4 regions of the Gottfriedia sp. NPDC057948 genome follow, and region 4 is predicted to be linked to each of the others. Evidence: riboswitches for the same ligand, from Rfam matches in the RefSeq annotation. Region 4 holds a riboswitch; each other region holds the start of a gene.
The links. Region 4 has a riboswitch for thiamine pyrophosphate ahead of thiC (phosphomethylpyrimidine synthase ThiC). Riboswitches for the same ligand answer to the same signal wherever they lie in the genome.
Positions count from the first base shown of each region.

Region 1: it holds a riboswitch for thiamine pyrophosphate, as region 4 does, so the genes downstream of both, thiT (energy-coupled thiamine transporter ThiT) here and thiC (phosphomethylpyrimidine synthase ThiC) in region 4, are expected to answer to the same signal.
Region 2: it holds a riboswitch for thiamine pyrophosphate, as region 4 does, so the genes downstream of both, thiD (bifunctional hydroxymethylpyrimidine kinase/phosphomethylpyrimidine kinase) here and thiC (phosphomethylpyrimidine synthase ThiC) in region 4, are expected to answer to the same signal.
Region 3: it holds a riboswitch for thiamine pyrophosphate, as region 4 does, so the genes downstream of both, ACFVRR_RS12870 (ABC transporter substrate-binding protein) here and thiC (phosphomethylpyrimidine synthase ThiC) in region 4, are expected to answer to the same signal.

Region 1 is NZ_JBHVPN010000009.1:25,695-30,945, forward strand. Features, by position in the region: gene ACFVRR_RS14600 (hypothetical protein) at 306-461, opposite strand; gene ACFVRR_RS14605 (WxL domain-containing protein) at 874-2,955, shown strand; gene thiT (energy-coupled thiamine transporter ThiT) at 3,090-3,671, opposite strand; TPP riboswitch at 3,893-3,997, opposite strand; gene ACFVRR_RS14615 (low molecular weight protein-tyrosine-phosphatase) at 4,350-4,826, shown strand; gene ACFVRR_RS14620 (hypothetical protein) at 4,840-5,251, shown strand, end outside.
Region 2 is NZ_JBHVPN010000002.1:356,389-361,639, reverse strand. Features, by position in the region: gene thiM (hydroxyethylthiazole kinase) at 1-642, opposite strand, end outside; gene cytX (putative hydroxymethylpyrimidine transporter CytX) at 626-1,864, opposite strand; gene thiD (bifunctional hydroxymethylpyrimidine kinase/phosphomethylpyrimidine kinase) at 1,857-2,663, opposite strand; TPP riboswitch at 2,798-2,908, opposite strand; gene ACFVRR_RS05590 (FeoB-associated Cys-rich membrane protein) at 3,014-3,169, opposite strand; gene feoB (ferrous iron transport protein B) at 3,188-5,188, opposite strand; gene ACFVRR_RS05580 (FeoA family protein) at 5,182-5,251, opposite strand, start outside.
Region 3 is NZ_JBHVPN010000007.1:51,168-56,418, reverse strand. Features, by position in the region: gene hmpA (NO-inducible flavohemoprotein) at 422-1,666, opposite strand; gene ACFVRR_RS12880 (RrF2 family transcriptional regulator) at 1,853-2,296, shown strand; gene racE (glutamate racemase) at 2,394-3,185, opposite strand; TPP riboswitch at 3,418-3,527, shown strand; gene ACFVRR_RS12870 (ABC transporter substrate-binding protein) at 3,616-4,608, shown strand; gene ACFVRR_RS12865 (thiamine-binding protein) at 4,621-4,911, shown strand; gene ACFVRR_RS12860 (ABC transporter permease) at 4,911-5,251, shown strand, end outside.
Region 4 is NZ_JBHVPN010000018.1:13,464-18,714, reverse strand. Features, by position in the region: gene ACFVRR_RS20190 (IS30 family transposase) at 1-857, opposite strand, end outside; gene ACFVRR_RS20185 (small acid-soluble spore protein H) at 1,058-1,237, shown strand; gene thiC (phosphomethylpyrimidine synthase ThiC) at 1,481-3,259, opposite strand; TPP riboswitch at 3,396-3,510, opposite strand; TPP riboswitch at 3,747-3,856, shown strand; gene ACFVRR_RS20175 (thiamine phosphate synthase) at 3,944-4,558, shown strand; gene thiO (glycine oxidase ThiO) at 4,542-5,251, shown strand, end outside.

The DNA of each region.
Region 1 (5,251 bases), on a different contig from region 4:
CCATTAAAATCCCTCCTCTAAATGATGTAAAAGATTAAAAAACCATATAAACCATCTTAACTGATAATGGGGAAAAATAGTCATGGTAATATTTGATAGCTAAGACAACAATTAGTAAAATTAACGTTAAATTGTAAATAGCTTTATATTGAAATAAAAAAATCAGCCTATTTGAGGGTTTGGATGGAGATTAGAAGATGAAAAGTACTTACTCATAACAGAAATAGAAAGAATATAAAAATAACATACTCTTAACAGGTTTATGAGTAAGTAAAATACCCCCATCCCTAAGGATGGGGGTTATTCTATGAATGTTCATTTTCTTTAGGCAGGGAAAGTTTCGGATCAATTCTAAGTGTATCATCCTCATTTAAAGCTTTTTTCAATAATAAAAATAATGATCCAATCATACCAAGAAGAATAATTACAAAAAAGAAAAAGATGATTACATCATAGACCAATGTTAAAACCCCCTTCGAAACTTTTCTGTATTCATATATATGATTGAAGAAAAGGACAGATAACCAAAATTCACAAAGTGTTCAAAATTAAAATGCATATTTAAAATGTGGATAGAATGTTTTTACTATTTGGTTGGATCAATCTAACTAAAAGCAAGTGACATCACCATTTGTAGCAGTTAAACCTAAAATAGTAAGAAGAACATCTCAAACAAAAAACAAGTTAAAACTCAACGTGATTACCGTTGATATAGGTAAAAAATGTCGTTGAACCATCGAAGATAATCATGTTACATTTTTCACATATTAACTGTGAGTTCAGCAAAGAAACAAAGTTGGAGGTTTTAATGTGATTTTCAGATCCGGAAAAGGATAGTGAAGAAAATTTTTTATTTTGGAATGGAGAAATATAATGGTGAAAAAAAGAAAACGACTTTTTAAAGCGATTGTTTTAGCATCCATTTTTGTCATCATGACGAGCGGGACGCAACCTAGTCTACTTGGATTAAAGGGACTACTTAAACCAACAATTACAGAAGCAGCAACATTTCCAAACTTGGTCCAAAACCCTACTTTTAATTTTGATAGTCAAACAACTACTTTTCCAAATTGGTCATTTATGGCGTATTTAAATAAAAGCCAAAGTCTAGGTCCTTATAGCTTCAATTTAGAGGATCAAGGTGACGGCTGGTATAAGGTATTTGGTGAAGTCAACCCAAAAAGTTATGTTAAACCTATTCCAGGAGGTGGGATTTTAATAAAGGTATTAAACACTGTAGATTCTCAAGAGTTAATAGCAATGAACCAAACGATTAACACAATTCCAGGACAAACTTATATCTTAAAGTTTCCTTTTAAACTTATTCAAAATGCGAATACCGATCCTAAGTATTCTTGGTTTGTATCTGACACAGAAAGTAATACCGCTCTAACGACAGATAAAGAATGGAGAGAATACACAGGACCTCAAAATATAACGACTACTTTCACTGCGATCGGAACTAAAGTGAATTTTAGAATTTATTTTGAAGACGGTATAAAAGATGCTCTTGATGGTAGTGGATTTCAAATCTTTCAGGTTGATCATGTTTCTGTTACAGTACTAGATACTGAGGCACCAAAAATAACGAATGCGACTATTACCATACCAGAAGGCTACACAGGTGGTGCATCATGGACCAATAAAAACACGACAATTCACTTTACAGCAACTGACGATCATGGTGTCGATCCCACAACGTATGAAGTTTCTACTGATAATGGTGGCACTTGGAGTAAAAACGGTTTAAGTAATGCCACCTCAACAGGCGTTGATTATACAGTTTCAACTCAAGGTACGACAAATATTCTAATTAGAGCAAAAGATGATTCTGGAAATCAAAGTAATCCAGTAACCGACCCTGGAGCTAAATTTACAGTCAAAATTGATAAAGAACTACCTATTACCAACTATGCTGACGGGCAATTATATAATAAAAATACAGCAACAAACATTACATTCAGTGATGCACTAAGCGGTATTGATACTGCTAAATTAAATGGGGCAACTATTTCTTCTGGCACAATAAACCCAACTGATGGGGAACACACATTAGTGATCACTGATAAAGCAGGTAATCAAAAAATTCTACACTTTACAGTAGACAAAACTATTTTACCGCCAGTTGTAAATCCGATTACAGATATCAGTACAAGTATAACGGGAACAGCAGAGGCGAATAGTACTGTGAAAATAGCATTACCTGACCAATCATTTTTAACGACAAGGGCCGGAGCGGATGGTTCATTCTCCGTACAGGTACCACAGTGGACATTGTATGATGGGGATGTAGTACGTGCAACTGCAACAGATGTCGCAGGTAATACCAGTACAGATACAAATGTAACGGTAACGGCAGAAACAAAAAATCCAGTCGATCCAACAAACCCGACAAGTCCAGTCGAACCTATTAACCCAACTGACCCAGAGAATCCTCATGAACCTGGAACAAAGAGTTCGTTAAGTATTGACTATGTGTCAAATTTCCATTTTGGTGCGCAGGAAGCTTCAGGTAAAAATGAAGTTTATACTGCTCAATTAGATGAAGTAAAACAAACTTCAGATGGTTCGATCATTAAAGTACCAAATTTTATTCAAGTAACAGACCATCGGAGAACAAAAACCGGATGGAAACTAACAGTGCAGCAAAATGAACAATTCAAGAGTGGTAATAATGAATTAACAGGTGCAGTTTTAAAATTAAATAATCCTATTTTAAACTCATCCACTCATGCGCAGTATAAACCAGTAGCCAATACAGTGACATTGATACCCGGTGGAGGTGCCCAGAATCTAGCTTTTGCAGATGAAGGAAAGGGACTTGGAACATGGACTATTGCATTTGGACAGAATCCATCTAGCATAACCCTTTTCGTGCCTGGAGCAGCTTATAAAGAAGTAGGTGCCAAATATAAAACAACATTAACATGGACATTAGTAGATGCACCACTTTAAAATCAAGAAACTTCCTATATAGATGTTAAAATGAAAGTAAATACCCCATCGAGTAAGTAATAAAAAAGACTACTCGGTGGGGTATCTTGTACTTTCTTATTTGAATGCGTTGGAACTTTAGACTGACTAAAAACTTATGCTGCTTGATTTCGATTCTTTTTAACATGAACAAGAACTGGTGCAGATGAAAGTAAAATGATTAATAAAACTGCACTAATAATAAAAGAAGGAACCATGTACCAAGCATTATATACTAATGAATAAAGAGAAACTGGTGTACCCTTTGGAGCGTATGAACCGTAAAACACGATCCCAGCAATAAAGTGGCAGATGAATCGAGCTAGTGAACCGATAAAAGTTCCTAAAATTATATAAGCAGCTGCACTTTTTTTATTGCCATTTGCTAAACTATTTTTTATTTGTTTATATACAAGACCAGCTAATCCGAGACTAGTAAATGCCAGAATATAGTCTAAAAATACTTGGATTGGATGAACAAAATATAGCTTTGTAACGATTTGTAGTGCTGCTAATAAAAGCCCAGTAATTAAACCTTGCTTTAATCCCCAACGAAAAGCAATTAGAAAAACTGGAATCATTGATAATGAAACAGAGCCACCTTGAGGTGCAGTAAATAATGGTAAGAAATCAAAAACGATTGCTAGTGCTGCACACATTGCTATTTCTGTCATTAATTGAATCTTTGATGTCTTCATATATATTTCCCCCTTTATCTAGTGGACAACTTATGTAGTGAAACACTTTGTAAGTAATGATGTCTGGGCGATTAGTCACATTTTATAATGTCTAGTTCCAGCGCCTTGCCCTTTGTGGTGTCGGGGCAAAAGCGAGCCGCTTCCACATTTCAAATTAAGGAGATTTCAGTAGGAATAAATAAAAAAAGCAATACTGGGTAGCATGATGAGCCCGGCGTTGCTTTTTCATCGTGCCACATCCCTACGTTAGTACTAACTAACAGGTTCAGAGGGTAAGAATAGCTACTCTATTCACTCTCAGCCAAATGGCTCCCCTTGTGGTTTTAGCTTACATTTAGTTGTCTTTACTAAATATAGTCAAGGTCATTTAAAAATACAATTAATTTATCTTTAAAAATTAAAAAAATTTGGCCATTATTAATGGAATCTTTGTGAGAATCGCTAAAAACATTAACCAATTTAAACTTTTAGATAATCATTAAAATTATTTTTAAAAAATGAGTGTAATCATAGCTATTATGTAAAAAATAAGCATTATAACTTTTATCTTATTTATACTAGTCATAAATTATTCACAATGGCTTGCTTTTCATTTTAAAATTTACCGTGTAGAATGAATACGAAAGAAACAGCTAAATTTTGGCAGAAAGTGTAAATAATTTGAAGGAGACATTTTAGATGATTCAAGTATTATTTGTCTGTTTAGGTAACATTTGTCGATCGCCAATGGCTGAGGCTGTTTTTCGTCATTTAGTGACAGAAAAAGGGTTAGATAAACAATTTATGATAGACTCAGCTGGTACTGGAGATTGGCATTTAGGTCACGCTCCACATAAGGGAACACAAGGTTTATTGAGTGAAAAAGGTATAACCTGCGAAGGTATGAAAGCTCGAAAAGTGACAGAAAATGACTTTAAATATTTTAGTTATATTGTTGCTATGGATGCACAGAATAAAGAGGATTTAATGAATTTAGCAAGAAATAATTGTATAGGAGAGATTTCACTACTTTCAGATTATGTTCCAGCATCAATGTGGAAGGAAGTGCCTGATCCATATTATACGGGTAATTTTAATGAAGTATATGACATCATTACAGAAGGATGCTCTCATTTACTTCAGCATATTTTAAAGCAACACCAATTAACAGTTTAGAGGAGGATGTAGAATGTCAAAACGTAACAAAGCTTTACGCAATATTCTAGTCGGAGTCGCAATTGGTGCAGGGGTTACTCTACTTAACAAGGAAAATCGTGAGAAAATCTCACGTAAAGGAAGAAGCGTAACAAACAAATTAAATCAAATTAAAGAAGATCCAGAAATCGTAAAAGGTGCTGTTCGAAATCAATTGAGAGTAGTACAAAACTCAGTTGAGAAATTAGAAGGCAATGTACAGATTGTAAAGGATAAATGGATCGAAATTAAAGATTCAACATTAAATAAGTTTGATAAAGGCTCTTCTAAAGTAACAGAGAAAGCAGTGGAAGCTGTAGAAGAGAAAATTGAAGATTCAATCGATCTAGAAGAAGGTAAATCGCAAATTTCAGCGACTTCACTAGAAGTAAACCATGAGAATGAAT
Region 2 (5,251 bases), on a different contig from region 4:
ATAATCAGTCGTTGCACCAGCATAAGTTCCAATTAATGATGTACTCATACATCCAGTTCCAGTAACATCAGCTAGCATTTTATCTCCATTTGAAATGGTACATACTCGGTCTTGTTCTGCAATAATATCTACCGCACCTGTAATTGCAACTACTGAGCCTAATTTCGCTGATAGAGATTTCGCAATTTCAACGCCGTCTTCTTCACCAGCTACAGAATCCACACCTTTAATTTGAACATTTAAGCCAGCAATCATTTTAATTTCTGACATATTTCCACGAACTACTGAAAAACGTACTTCTTTCAATAATTTAGAAGTCGTTTCTGTACGTAAAGTAGTTGCTCCTACACCAACAGGATCTAATATAACTGGTACGCCTAATTGATTGGCTTTTTTACCAGCTTTAATCATTGATTGAATTGTTCTTTCATTTAATGTTCCAATATTAATAACAAGAGCTGATGCAAAAGATACCATTTCTTCTACTTCGGCTAAATCATCTGCCATAACTGGTGATCCACCTAGAGCTAACACCATATTTGCACAGTCATTTACAGTTACATAATTTGTAATGTGATGAACTAAAGGCTTTTTCTCTTTCACACTTTCAAGAATTTGACTCATTTCATTCATAGTTAACATTTTTTTCTCCCCCGATTTGCTTTGGAACAAGCTTATTAATAACAAACTGAACAACTATATAAATGACACAAATTAAAATCATACTTGGAACAGTAGCTCCAAGGAAGAAGTCTAATTGTACAAACTTACGATAAATAAAAACGCCTAAAATCCATGTAATAAACGCGATCCAATCAATCTTCAACGCTTTACTTATATTTGTTCTTTTTAGAATAAAATAGTCCGTTAATAAAATTGCATATAACGGTGCAAAAAAGGAACCAATTGTATATAAAAATCCTTCATACTTCTCAATAGGGAAAATAACGGCCAATAACGTTCCAATAGCTGTAACAATAAGGGCGATATGTTTTCCATTTAACTTTGGAAAGATGGTTGTAACTGATATTCCGGCAGAGTAAGCATCCATGAAAGTCGTTGTAACAGTTGCTAAGACGACGATACCAACTGCAAATAATCCTAGATTTGCACTCATTAAAACAGCAACCGGGTCTACTTCATTAAATGCTAATACTGCGCCTAGCCCAATAATATACATCCAAGAGCTACCAAACATATAACCTATAAAGCTACCAATCGCTCCATCTTTTGTTGTCTTCGCGAAACGAGTATAATCACTAATTAATGGAATCCACGATAATGGCATAATTACTGATAATTCAACGGCTGCACCAAAAGATAGTCCAGAAGTGCTTGGTTGAGTTAAGATTTTATCACTTTTAAAAATGACAAAACATAGCACAATTGTTAAAACAAATAGTAAACCAACCGCTAAACTATTAAGTTTTTTAGAAGCATTTTGTCCAAAGTACAACCAGATTGCGATTAATACTCCAATTACTAAACACCAAACCCATAGGTGGTCAAACCGATAATCTTTTATTGTAACTAAATTGATTGAGCGAGCTCCAGTTAAAATCATAATTGCTGTCCAGCCTAGTAACTGTAGAACATTCAAAATCGAAAACAAATAGCTACCATAGTTACCAAATGAAATTTTTGTAGATTCCATTGCTGATAACCTTTGCTGAGAACCAATGACTCCACCTAAAATTAGCAATAATGTTCCAAGTAAATGCCCTACTAAAATGGCCGTCAAACCTTTCTTAAAACCAAGTGGTGCTACTAGGGCACCAGTCATAATTTCTGCTACAGAAACTGCCGCACCAAACCAAAGTGTTGTAAAGTTCCACTTCGTCATTTTTGCATTTTGATTAGACATATTGGACTCCTGCCTTTTCATACAATGAGTAAAAATGATGTACAGGACCTACCCCTTTTCCGATTGAAAAGGAATGTTGGATTGCTAATGTTATATAATTTTTCGCCTCTCTAATAGCCTCATTTAATTCAAGTTCATTTGCTAAATTAGATGTAATGGCTGAAGATAAAGTACAACCTGTACCGTGGGTATTAATTGTATTAATTCTAACGCTATTAAAGCTTGTAAATTCGTCACCATTAAAACAAATATCGGTAGCCTCCCCCTCTAGATGACCACCTTTTACAAGGACGTTTTTAGCACCTAATGAGTGAATTTGAATAGCAGCTTCTTTCATCTCTTCAATGGTTGTAATTTTTCTTCCAGTAATGACTTCTGCTTCAGGAAGATTTGGCGTAATAACCGTTGCTAACGGAATCAATTCTTGAATTAAAGCTTCCTTTGCATCCGGACTTAATAAGTCAAATCCGCTTTTTGAAACCATAACTGGATCAACTACGATTTGCTTTGGTTTATATTGCTTTAATTTCTCAGCAATGACTTTAATCGTCTCTATTTGAGATACCATTCCAATTTTTACAGCATCCACTTTAATATCAGTAAAAATTGCATCTAACTGACTAGCAATCATCTCTGGTGTCATATCTTGTACTGCAAACACTCCTTGTGTATTTTGAGCAGTTACTGCTGTAATTACACTCATTCCAAAAACACGATGAGCTGAAAATGTCTTTAAATCCGCTTGAATCCCTGCACCACCACTTGAATCAGAGCCTGCTATCGTTAATACTTTCTTCAATTCTCTTCCCCCTATTTCATGAATAGAACTCTTTGATCTTACAGATAGAAGATGACACTTGATTTTAAATACAAAAAAGCACAAATCCCATAAGGACTTGTGCTCGAACAAATCAATGTTATGAATACAAAATATGTATTCTACGTTCACTTTCCTACGCTGGCATTATCCAGATCAGGTTAAAGGGTCAAAGACTTATGTGTCTTAATCTCAGCCGAACATTTACGGCACCCCTAGTACTATTCAATTATTAAAGTTTATTACTTTATCATCTTAATTAATCCTTCTACTTTATTCAAGTATTTAGACAGTTTACTTTAAATTTTATCTTTTTAGTTAATTCTATATTGCTATTTTGAATAATTTACAGTATCACAATTTGAACTACAAGTCTTTGCGATTGAGCAAGAGCCACATTTACCTTTTTTCGTTTTCTTTATATATCGTAAAAGTGTCCACCCTGCATATCCAAAAATAAGAGCTCCTATTATAATATTGACAATCATAAGTAGATACCCCTTTCTTTAATAGCCTAAGAGACTTCCAACTTGATAGATAATTAGCGCTAATATATACGCAATAACTAATGCATATCCAACTGAGAAATACGTCCATTTAGCTGAACCTGTCTCTTTACGAATTGTCGCAACAGTTGCAAGACATGGTACATACAATAAGACAAATACCATAAAGCTAAATGCAGAAAGTGCAGAAAACTGTGTTGACAATATTCCTTGTAAAGAATGTGCATTTGGCACATGATAGATAATATTCATGGCAGATACGACTACCTCTTTAGCCAAAAATCCTGTTAGTAAAGAAGCACCTGCTTGCCACGTCCCGAAACCTAAAGGTGCAAGTATTGGTGTAAGTATTCCACCAATCATTGCTAAAAAGCTATCATCCATCGAAACACCTAAACCACTTGGTCCCATATAAGATAATAACCATATTACTACAGAACCACCAAAAATAAACGTACCTGCTTTTCGAATAAATCCTTTACCTTTATCCCATGTGCTTCTAAATAAAGCTTTACCTTGTGGCATACGATACGGTGGGAGTTCTACGACAAATAATGAAAACTCACCCTTTAATATAGTAGATGAAAAAACCTTAGCTAATACTAATGCAACTACTATTCCGAGTATATAGAGTGAAAAAACAACTATTGCTTGATTTTTCGCAAAAAACGCGCCAACGAATAGTGCATATACCGGTAAACGCGCCGAACAAGACATTAATGGTGTTAACAAAATCGTGAGTAGTCTCTCTCTAGGCTGTTCAATCGTTCTAGCAGCCATAACTCCAGGTACATTACAACCAAATCCAATAATCATTGGAATAAATGCCTTACCAGTTAAACCAACCATTTCCATCGAACGATCCATTACTAAAGCCGCTCGAGACATATATCCAAAATCTTCAAGGAATGAAATTAGTAAAAACAAAATAAAAATTTGTGGAACAAAGACTAAAACTCCACCAACACCGGCAACAATACCATCAAGAACAACTGCTTTTATAAAATCAGATGCATGTATTGCATTTAAGCCGTTTGTTAGCCAGTCCGTTACAGGTCCTGATAAAAACCCATCTAATGCGTCAGATAAGGGTAACCCCAACCAATCAAAAGTAAGCTTAAACATTAAAAACATTGTAACTAGGAAAATAGGAATACCCAAAATTGGGTGTGTCACAAATCGATCAATGCGATCAGTTAATGTAACTGCTTCATTAGATTCTTTCTCTACAGAACTTCCAATTAATTTTGAAATGACTTCTTTTCTTATAGAATAAATCCATTTTGAAGGTGATACACCTTGTTCACTGTTTAATTGTGCCTCTGTTATTTTAATTACTTGGTCAATTTTACTAAAATCGTAGGATGAAGCGATAAATTCAATTACCTCTTTATTGCCCTCTAAAATTTGTATTGCAGTCCATCTTTTAGGAATAGATAAAGTTGAAGGTAATAGCGTCATAATATTTTTAATACCGTCTTCAATAATTATTCCATAATCAATTTCAAACTCAACTTCAGATTGAGGAATTGTCTCTAGTAATTCGTTTACCTCGTTTGTTCCCTTACCAGATCTAGCGTCAATTGGAATAACTGGTACCTGTAATATCTTTGAGATACTAGCAGGATCAACTGAAATTCCTCTTCTTTTAGCAACATCAACCATATTTAGACCAATAATCATTGATTTATTAAATTCTAGAAGTTGAAGAGTGAGCATTAAATTTCTCTCTAATTGAGCAGCGTCAACAATATTAATCATCCCATCAAATGTTTCATTTACAAAAAAATGCGAAACAACGGCCTCATCTTTTGAAAGAGGGCTTAGAGAATAGATACCTGGCAAATCAATTAGATTTCCAAGTTTATTTTTTATACTCCCTACCTTTTTTTCAACGGTAACCCCACTCCAATTTCCTACATATTGGTATGTACCTGTTAAATTATTAAATAGAGAAGTTTTTCCTGTATTTGGATTTCCAATAAGCGCTATATTTAACATATTTTTTCTACCTTTATCCCAGATGCATCATGAAATCGAATGCCAAGTGATTGTCCGCAATTT
Region 3 (5,251 bases), on a different contig from region 4:
TATATACTAATCACATAAATTTGTTTTTCTATAAATTGCTCTTTAATATATGTAACTTTTCGAAAATCAACAATTACTAGTGCTTGTTGATTTTATAAAACTCCTCAAATTTATTAACTACTTTTAATATCATTAAATGATCAGCCATAATGTTCACTTAATAATTATTTTCACTGACCGTTTTATATGTCAACACACAAAAAGGATACTCTTAATTGAGCATCCTTTTTGTGTGTAGACAAAGTTCTAAAATTTGATTTTCAGACTGATTGAAAACGCTTGTCTTTCGAGGCGCGAAGGCAGGTGAGGAGCGGAGTTACCTTTGACGGTAATGAGCACCGCAGACAGACGAAGCAACGAAGAAAGCGAGCGTTTGTCAACAGTCTGAAGGATGCTCTTAATTGAGCATCCTTTCTAAATATTAACCTTGATGTACAGGGCTTTTAGGTTCAGTGTCTAAATTCATTGATGGTCCGAAGAATTCATAATGAATTTGTGTATCTTTAATTCCTAATTCTTTTAAGCTTGTTATAATCGCTTTTAAAAATGGTACTGGTCCACATACGTAATAATCTGCATTGTCTGATTTAACATTGTTATTTAACCATTCTGCATCAATATAACCTTGCTTTTTAAAGTTATTATTTTGAAGATCTTCCTCAGATGGATTTTCATAAACAAATGATAAATTGTAATTTGTTAATTGCTCTTTTAATTGGTTTAGTTCATTTTCAAATGCTTGTAATCTACCGTTCCTTGAAGCGCTTATAAAGCTGACTTGACGATTTGGTTGATTGCTTGTAATTGACTTAGCCATACTGATTAATGGTGTAATTCCAACACCACCACTTAAGAAAACAACATCTGAATCAATTTCAGTATTTAAAGTAAATTCACCTGCTGGAGCAGTAATTTCTAATGTATCACCAACATTTACTTGATTGTGCAGGTAGTTTGAGAATTTACCTAGTGGTTGGTTTTCTTCAGCTTCTCTTTTTACTGAAATTCTAAAGTGATTTTTACCTGGTGCATCAGATAAGCTATATTGTCTGTTTGATAAATATTTTTCACCAGGAATTTGAGAACGAACAGTAATATATTGACCAGCTAAGAAAGTAGGAACTGAAGAACCATCTTTAGGAACTAAGTAGAATGAAGTAATTACATCGCTTTCTTCAACTTTTTCGATGATTTTAAACTCTTTAAATTCAGACCAACCGCCTTCTTGAGAAGATGCTTCCTCATACATTTCTTTTTCGATATCGATAAATACTTGTGCAATAACTCCATATGCTTCCGCCCAAGCACCTAGTATTTCATCAGTTGCAGCATCACCAAGTACTTCTTTAATTGCCCTTAATAAATGTTGCCCTACGATTGGATAGTGCTCTGCTTTAACTTGAAGACTGCGGTGTTTTTGCGCAATTTGTTTTACAACAGGAATAATTGTTGCTAGTTTATCAATGTTTTGTGCAGCAGCTAAAACAGTATTTGCAAGAGCAGTTTGTTGTCTACCTTGTTGTTGATTTGTATGATTAAATACATTTAATAGTTCAGGATGATTAGTAAATAAATTTTTATAGAATACTTTAGTGATTTCTGTACCCTTTACTTCTAAGACTGGAACTGTTGACTTAATAATATCAATTGTTTTTTGAGAAAGCATGAAAAATCCCCCTAATCACGTTTTAAAGTAGTATTGTGAATACATCTTTATCTTAGACCTAGAATTTATTTAAAGCAATATATAAAATACATCTTTTATGTATTTTTTCGCAAAAATGCATAAAAGTTTAAAAAAAGTTCACAATTATGCTATGATTAATCTTAAATAAAACAGTGAGGACAAGTTATGCGTTTAACAACTTATTCGGATTACTCTCTTCGTGTACTAATATTTCTAAGCTCTGAGCCACGTGAAAAATTAGTTAATATTAAGGACATCGCTGAAGCTTATGATATTTCAAAAAATCATTTAATGAAAATAATTTATAATTTAGGAAAGATGGGTTACATCGAAACGATCCGTGGCAGAAACGGTGGAATCCGTTTAGCTAAATTACCATCAGAAATAAATATCGGTGAAATAATTCGTAAAACTGAAGAAGACTTTAATATTGTAGAATGTTTTGAACACGGTAACACTTGTGTTATTACACCTGTTTGTTCTTTAAAACATATATTTAATAATGCATTAGAACAATTTTTACATGTATTAGATCAATATACTTTAGATGATATTGTAAAGAACAATGCGATGCTTAAAGATTATTTTTCAAGTAATACAAAAGAATAAATATTATGAAATAGAAGAGCGTTCGTAATTTAAAAACACAAAAACCAACAAAGGCTTACTTTGTTGGTTTTTTTCATTTAAAGTGGTCTATTGACCTTTATAGTTTAATATACTTTACGTTTTCCATCGGTTCTTGGAATAAGGATGAAGCTATTTTACTAAAAATGGTTGGATCTCCAGTTGTAAAAAATTCATGTGAAGTAATTTCAGAGTTAGATAATATATTTTGTTGATCCAGAATTGCACTTACTTCTAAAGCTGTTTCATCACCAGAGCTGATCAGTTGGATTGATGGTCCCATCACTTTTTGGATGATTGGACCAAGTAATGGATAATGCGTGCAACCTAGAATTAGGGTATCAATATTTGAATCAATAAGCGGTGCAAGAGTGTGTTTAACAATCTCAAATATTTCAGGTTTATTGTAGTCCCCATTTTCAACAATTCCAGCAAACTCTGGGCATGCCAAGCCTTCAATTATAACTTTGTCATTAATCCGCTTTAGTGCGGAATGATATGCTTTACTATTAATAGTAGCATTCGTCCCAATGACACCGATTTGGTCATTTTGTGTTAATTTTATTGCTGCTCTAGCACCTGGGCGGACAACTCCAATGACTGGTATTTGAAGTTTTTCCCGCATCTCATTTAAGACGACTGAAGTTGCTGTATTACAGGCGATGACTAACATTTTTATATCTTTCTCCAATAGAAAATTAGTCATTTCCCAAGTGAATTCTCTGATTTCCGTATATGGTCGTGATCCGTATGGACATCTTGCAGTATCGCCTAAGTATAAAATGTCCTCTTTAGGTAATTGTCTTATAATTTGTTTGGCAACTGTTAAGCCCCCAACACCTGAGTCAATGACTCCGATTGGTTTATTCAAAAAATCCCCTCATTTTACTTAATAATTTGTTGATGTAGTATATTCTTTATTCATTTAAGATTTTACTATAAGAAATGATATTTTTGTTTATCATTCTCTTTTTAAAAATGTTAAAATTTCATAGTTTTATTTCTCCTATTAACAGAGTATTAAAACATTTAAACACAAGTTAAAAATAATTCGTAAATTCAATCATTATCTGTTATATTAATGAGGAAAAGTTTATATATGAGAAAAAATGTGGAGGAGCCAGTGTTGCTGGCTGAGATAGCATCCTTAAGATGTTGACTCTTAGAACCTGATCTGGGTGATGCCAGCGTAGGGAACAGTATCTCTTTTTAGATATGTTTTTTACAGCGCATTTACGTCCGGGTTAGTATCCGGACGTTTTCTTTTTGTATAAACAAAAAACAAAAAGGAGATATAGATAATGAAAAAACTAGTAGTATTTTTAGTAGCTATTTGTTTAATGTTAACTGGGTGTGGTCAAAACAAAACTGCTACGACTAAAAAGCCAAAGCAATTAAAAAAGGTGACAGTCGTACTAGACTGGACGCCAAATACAAATCATACTGGGCTATTTGTTGCTAAGGAAAAAGGTTACTTTAAGGAACAAGGACTTGATGTAGATATAATCAGCCCAGGAGAAACAGGTGCAGACCAATTAGTTGCATCTGGTAAAGCAGATTTTGGGGTTTCTTATCAAGAGTCAATTACACAAGCAAGAGTTCAAAATGTACCGATTGTATCAATTGCAGCAATTATTCAACATAATACTTCTGGCTTTGCATCACCAGTGAAAAAAGGAATTAAGTCTCCAAAAGATTTCGTTGGAAAAACATATGGTGGATGGGGTTCACCGGTTGAAAAGGCTATTTTAAAATCACTTATGTCAGAAGAAAATGCTAATGTTAATAAGTTAAATATCGTTAATATGGGAGAGGCTGATTTCTTTACAGCGGTAAAAAGAGATATCGATTTTGCGTGGATTTATCAAGGATGGACAGGGATTGAAGCAGAGCTACGTGGAGAAAAATTAAACATGATTTATTTAACTGATTATAGTAAAAAGCTAGATTACTATACTCCAGTTTTAGCTACGAATGAAAAAATGATTAGTAAAAACCCTAAAATAGTAAAAGCATTTGTGGCTGCAGCATCAAAAGGATATAATTTTGCGATTGATAACCCAAAAGAAGCTGCATCGATTTTAATAAAGGATAATCCGGATTTAGATAAAAAATTAGTGGAAAAAAGTCAAGAATGGTTAGCATCTAAATATAAAGATGATGCAGAACGTTGGGGTGAGCAAAAATTATCAGTTTGGAAAAACTATGCTGATTTCTTAGCTGAAAATAAATTATTAGAAGGAAACTTTAAGCCAAAAGAAGCATTTACGAATGAATTCTTACCAGCGAAATAAGGAGGAGCAAAAATGCAAACTACTTTAATGAGTGTCCAAATTATACCGAAAACAAATAATATTGAGGATGTTATTCCAGCAGTTGATGAAGCAATTAAAATTATTGATGAATCAGGTGTAAAATATCAAGTTCAACCATTGGAAACAACTATGGAAGGCGACTTGAATCAATTATTAATGGTTGTTCAAAAAATGAATGAAAGAATGATTGAAATAGGTTGCCACAATGTAATAACTCAAATGAAAATACTTTATCAACCACAAGGTATTACGATGGATGTGTTAACGGAGAAGTACCGTTAATGAAATCTAAAAATATAAAAGGATGGCAACCTATCGTTGTCATCCTGCTTTTTTTAATTTGCTGGCAGCTAAGTATTAAAATTTGGAAAATCGAATCTTGGTTATTACCAGGACCAATCGCAATCTTTAAAGAAGGAATGAAATCAACTGATTCACTACTTCCTCATATTTCTTCTACTATTCAATTAACGATTATTGGTTTGTTAATTGGTAGTTTATTAGGATTTTTAATCGCATTTCTATTGCATTTAATTCCAGGTGTTAGGGAAGCTTTTTACCCATTATTAATTCTTTCGCAAAATGTACCAATTATCGTATTGGCACCGCTTTTAATTATTTG
Region 4 (5,251 bases):
TGAGTTACTTCTTCCTGTGTTACGATTGCTAAATCTGTTCCTTTTGGGAAAAATTCACGCAGTAGTCCATTGGCATTTTCATTACTACCTCGTTGCCATGAAGAGTAGGGATCGGCAAAATAAACGTGTATCGGTAGTTCTTTTTCAACCTGTTCGTAACACGCAAACTCTTTTCCACGATCAACAGTAGCGCTAATAAATGTCTCTTTTGGATATAAGGAAGTGACATATTTAATCGCTTCTTCCATTGAGGATGAAGTTCGATCTGGCATCTTAACAGCTTGATAGAAACGTGTTTTACGTTCAATAAAAGTGGCTAAACATCCTTTGCTTTTTCCACGTCCAGACACTACTGTATCTAACTCCCAATGTCCAAAAGTATTACGCTTTTTGACCTCTTTTGGTCTTTTGTGAATGGATGTACCAATATTGAATCGACCTCTCGTCTCTCTAGGCTTTTGTCGTTTTCCCTTTTGTCTTAAAACACTTACGTCTGACATGGAGAGTAGACCTTTATATAGCCAATTGTAAATTGTTTTGAATGATATTCGGTCTTTTAATAAACGATTTTCAATTTGTTCAGGAGACCAAGTCAAGTGCAATTTCTCTTGAATTTTTTCACACAATTCTTGCGTCCATTTCCCTTTTGGTTGGCAAGCAGTTCTCCTTTGGCTATAAATAGTGTGAGCTGCCTGACTATCATAATGTTTTTCCATATGGATATTACGTTTTAATTCTCTGGCTATGGTTGAATGATGTCGCCCTAGTTCCCTAGCAATTGCCCTAGTAGAGTATCCTGCTTGGTGGAGTGCTTCTAGTTTCCCTCGCTCAAATGTGGTAAGATGGGTATAGCTCATACTTGTCCTCCATGTAAAAAAGTTGTGTGGTAACTTCTATTTTACACGAAGCGAGTATGGGTTTTTTGTGTTTTCTTAGTTGTCGCACTTAATATTACAATTCATCACATAAAAAAACTTGTACTTGATTATGAATACTCAAGTATACCTCTGTTAATAATATGTTAGGTTTCAATTATTAATGTAGAGGAGGTTATGTTTTGAATAAACAACGAGCTCAAGAAATTGCTTCTTCACCTGAAATGGCTAATGTGACATATAATGGAGTACCAATTTACATTCAACATGTTGACGAAACAAATGAAACTGCTAGAATCTATCCGCTAGGTCAACCAGATCGAGAGGAAGAAGTTTCAATCAATAGTCTGTCCGAACATTAATTCTTAAGTAAAAAACAAACCTCTTTGTTTTGAGGTTTGTTTTTTTTGTTTCTCATTTTACCAAGACAAGCTTTCAATTAAACTGCATTTAAGGCATTCTTGTATCGTATCTTTCTTCTGGAAATCATGTACACAATTTTTTTGAATTGTGCTCAATTCGATTTTTAACTGACTCATATTTCTTTCCAAATTCTTTATTTCTTTTATGATTTCTTCTACCCTATTCATATAAGGCTCACACCCTTATTGATAGATTTCTCCGCCCTGTTTTCTAAATTCGAGCGCTTTTTCTTTCATTCCTTCTTCAATGATTGAATCATTTTGAAGTTCTTCTTGTTTTACTTTATCTCGAATATCTTGTGAGATTCTCATACTACAGAATTTTGGACCACACATTGAACAAAAATGCGCTGTTTTAGCTCCTTCAGCAGGTAATGTTTCATCGTGATATTCAATTGCTCTTTCAGGATCAAGGGAAAGATTAAACTGATCACGCCATCTAAATTCAAATCTTGCTTTTGAAAGTGCGTCATCTCTTTTTTGTGCACCAGGGTGTCCTTTTGCTAAGTCAGCTGCATGCGCTGCTATTTTGTATGTAATAACACCTACTCTTACATCTTCTTTATTTGGAAGACCTAAATGCTCTTTCGGAGTTACATAACAAAGCATTGCAGTACCAAACCAACCAATCATTGCTGCACCGATTGCTGATGTAATATGATCATAGCCAGGCGCAATATCAGTCGTTAACGGTCCTAATGTATAAAATGGCGCTTCTTGACAAATTTCTAATTGTTTATCCATATTCTCTTTAATTAAGTGCATTGGTACATGTCCTGGTCCTTCAATCATAACTTGAACATCGTGTTTCCAAGCAATTTTCGTTAACTCACCTAGTGTTTCTAACTCAGCGAATTGTGCTTCATCATTTGCATCTGCAATTGAGCCCGGTCTCAGTCCATCTCCTAAAGAGAAGGTTACGTCATAACGCTTCATAATTTCACAAATTTCTTCAAAATGAGTATATAAAAAATTCTCTTTATGGTGAGCTAAACACCATTGAGCCAAAATAGACCCACCACGAGATACAATTCCTGTCACTCGTTTTGCCGTTAATGGGATATAGCGTAATAATACTCCCGCATGAATCGTAAAATAGTCTACCCCTTGTTCCGCTTGTTCGATTAGAGTATCTCTAAACACTTCCCAGGTTAAATCTTCAGCAATTCCATTAACCTTTTCAAGCGCCTGATAAATCGGAACTGTCCCTACTGGTACCGGCGAGTTTCGGACAATCCATTCACGTGTTGTATGAATATTCTTCCCAGTAGAAAGGTCCATCATCGTATCCGCTCCCCAACGAGTAGCCCATGTCATTTTTTCTACTTCTTCTTCGATTGAAGACGTAACCGCTGAATTACCTATATTGGCATTAATTTTCACATGAAAATTACGACCGATAATCATTGGCTCACTTTCAGGGTGATTAATATTCGATGGAATGACAGCCCTTCCTTTTGCAACCTCATCACGAACAAATTCGGCTGAAACATTCTCTCGAATCGCAATAAATTCCATTTCAGGTGTAATAATCCCTTTACGAGCATAATGCATTTGAGTAATATTTCCATTATCTTTTGCACGTAATGGTTTTCTTTTTAACCCTTTAAATACTTCAACATTATGTTGATCTGACTCTTTTCTATATCCATTATCTTCAGGCTTTATTTCACGTCCTTCATACTCTTCAACATCATTTCGTTCGATTACCCAGTTATGTCTAATCGCCTTAAGTCCCATTCGAATATCAACTGAGCTAGCTGAGTCTGTGTAAGGTCCACTAGTGTCGTATACTCTAACTGGAGCATTTTCTTCTTCGCCAAAAGTGCCAGTTGTTGGACTTAATTGAATCTCACGCATTGGCACCTTAATGTCAGGTCTAGATCCTTCAACATATACCTTCTTACTTCCTGAAAAACTAGACATGATGGAAAAATTCATTTCATTTACAGAATTGTTCATTTGATTTCATTCCCCTTTTTAATTAGTTTAAAAAGGACGAAATCCAATCCATTTAAAGCATGAAAAAAAGCCGGAATCTTATGTTTAAGACCCGGCTAAGTGTTAGCAAAACTACATTAATAATTATGTAATCATTAATGAAAATTTCTAACTTCCCCACGCTGGTATGAACCAGATCAGGTCCTGAGGGTTAAGAAACTTAATCACGTTTCTCTCTCAGCCCAATTAATTGGACACCCCTAGTCAATCTATTAAATTGTTCAAACTAAATATAAACCCATAAATTTAAAATGTAAATGTTTTTATTTCCCTAAATTTTTACAGAAACTCCAAACAAAAAAAATTTTTGGTTTTTTTATATTCCTAAAAACACTTGATTTCACTATACTTCAAGCCCAATTTCTGGTAATAAAATTGGACTAGTAAAAATAAATTTAGTATTGAATATTATTTTTTATATGCTATGCTAAGATTAATTTTCATACATATTCATCACTAGGGGATCCCTTGATAAGGGCTGAGAATAAGGTAGTTACTTTTAAACCCTCAAAACCTGAACAGGCTAGTACCTGCGTAGGAAAGTGGCGCATTTTTACTTTTTTCGCGTGTAATGTAACCACTTTCTTTTTTTAGGAAAGTGGTTTTTTTGTTTGAAAAAATTTTGCAAATGAAAGAGGCTGGGCCATGGAACTTATTGCAATTACAGATGATCAGCACTCAGTCAAAGTACTTGCTACAAAAATAATTCAAATAATCGATGCAGTCGACTATGTACATATTCGCGAAAAGTCGAAAATGGCAATTGAGCTACTATCACTCTTAAATCTACTAAAAATAAACAAGGTAGATATGAAAAAAATTGTTTTAAATGATCGTTTAGATATAGCTATTTTCTCTAACCTATCAAATATTCACTTACCGGGACATGGTCTTCCACTTGTTGATGTAAAAGAATATTTTCCTAATTTACGAGTAGGAAAATCAGTTCACACACTTACTGAAGCAATACAGGCAGAAAATGATAAAGCTGACTATATTCTGTACGGTCATTGTTTTGAAACAGAGTGTAAAAATGGATTAACACCTAATGGGATTGAACTAATTCCAGAAATGAAAAAAACGTTAACTATACCAATCTATGCAGTCGGCGGAATATTACCTGAACATATCCAAGTTCTAAAAGAGAACGAAATTGATGGTATAGCTGTCATGTCTGGCATATTTTCTGCCCGAAATCCTCTAGAAGCTGCGCTGCAATATTTTGAAAGGTGCAAATTCGCTTATGAACAAGAAATTTGATGTTGTAGTAATTGGTGGTGGAATAATAGGTTGTTCCATTGCTTATTATCTAGCGAAAGAAAATATTCATGTCGCAGTTCTTGAAGGACAACAAGTTGGACAGAAAACAACTAAGGCAGCTGCTGGAATGCTTGGTGCCCATTCCGAGTGGGATCACTCCGAGTCGTTTTTTACTTTTGCTAGAAATAGTCAATTAACTTATTTTCACCTTCAAGAAGAATTAAAAGAATTATGTGGAATTGATATTGAACTTAAAAAAGGTGGCATTTTCAAACTAGCTTATACAGATTTAGAAAAAAAACAATTAACTCCGCTACTCACTCAAACTTCGGCACTTTGGTATAACCAGGAGGAGTTAAAAAAACAGATACTTGGCATCCATCCAAACATCATTGGAGCAGCTTATATTGAAGACGATGTGAATGTATTACCTGTTTCTGTCTGTAATGCGTTTTGCAAAAGTGCTCAAATTTTAGGTGCATCTATTTTTGAATATACACATGTATTTCAGATTCAAAAAAATGATTCACATTATTTAATTAAAACAACAAATGGCGATTTTGAAGCAAAAACTATTGTGGTTGCAAGTGGCGTTTGGAGTAATTCATTGTTTGGACAGCTTGGATTACATCACGAAATTATTCCCGTTAAAGGTGAATGCATCTCGGTCAAAAGTGAAAAGGTTGCATTAAA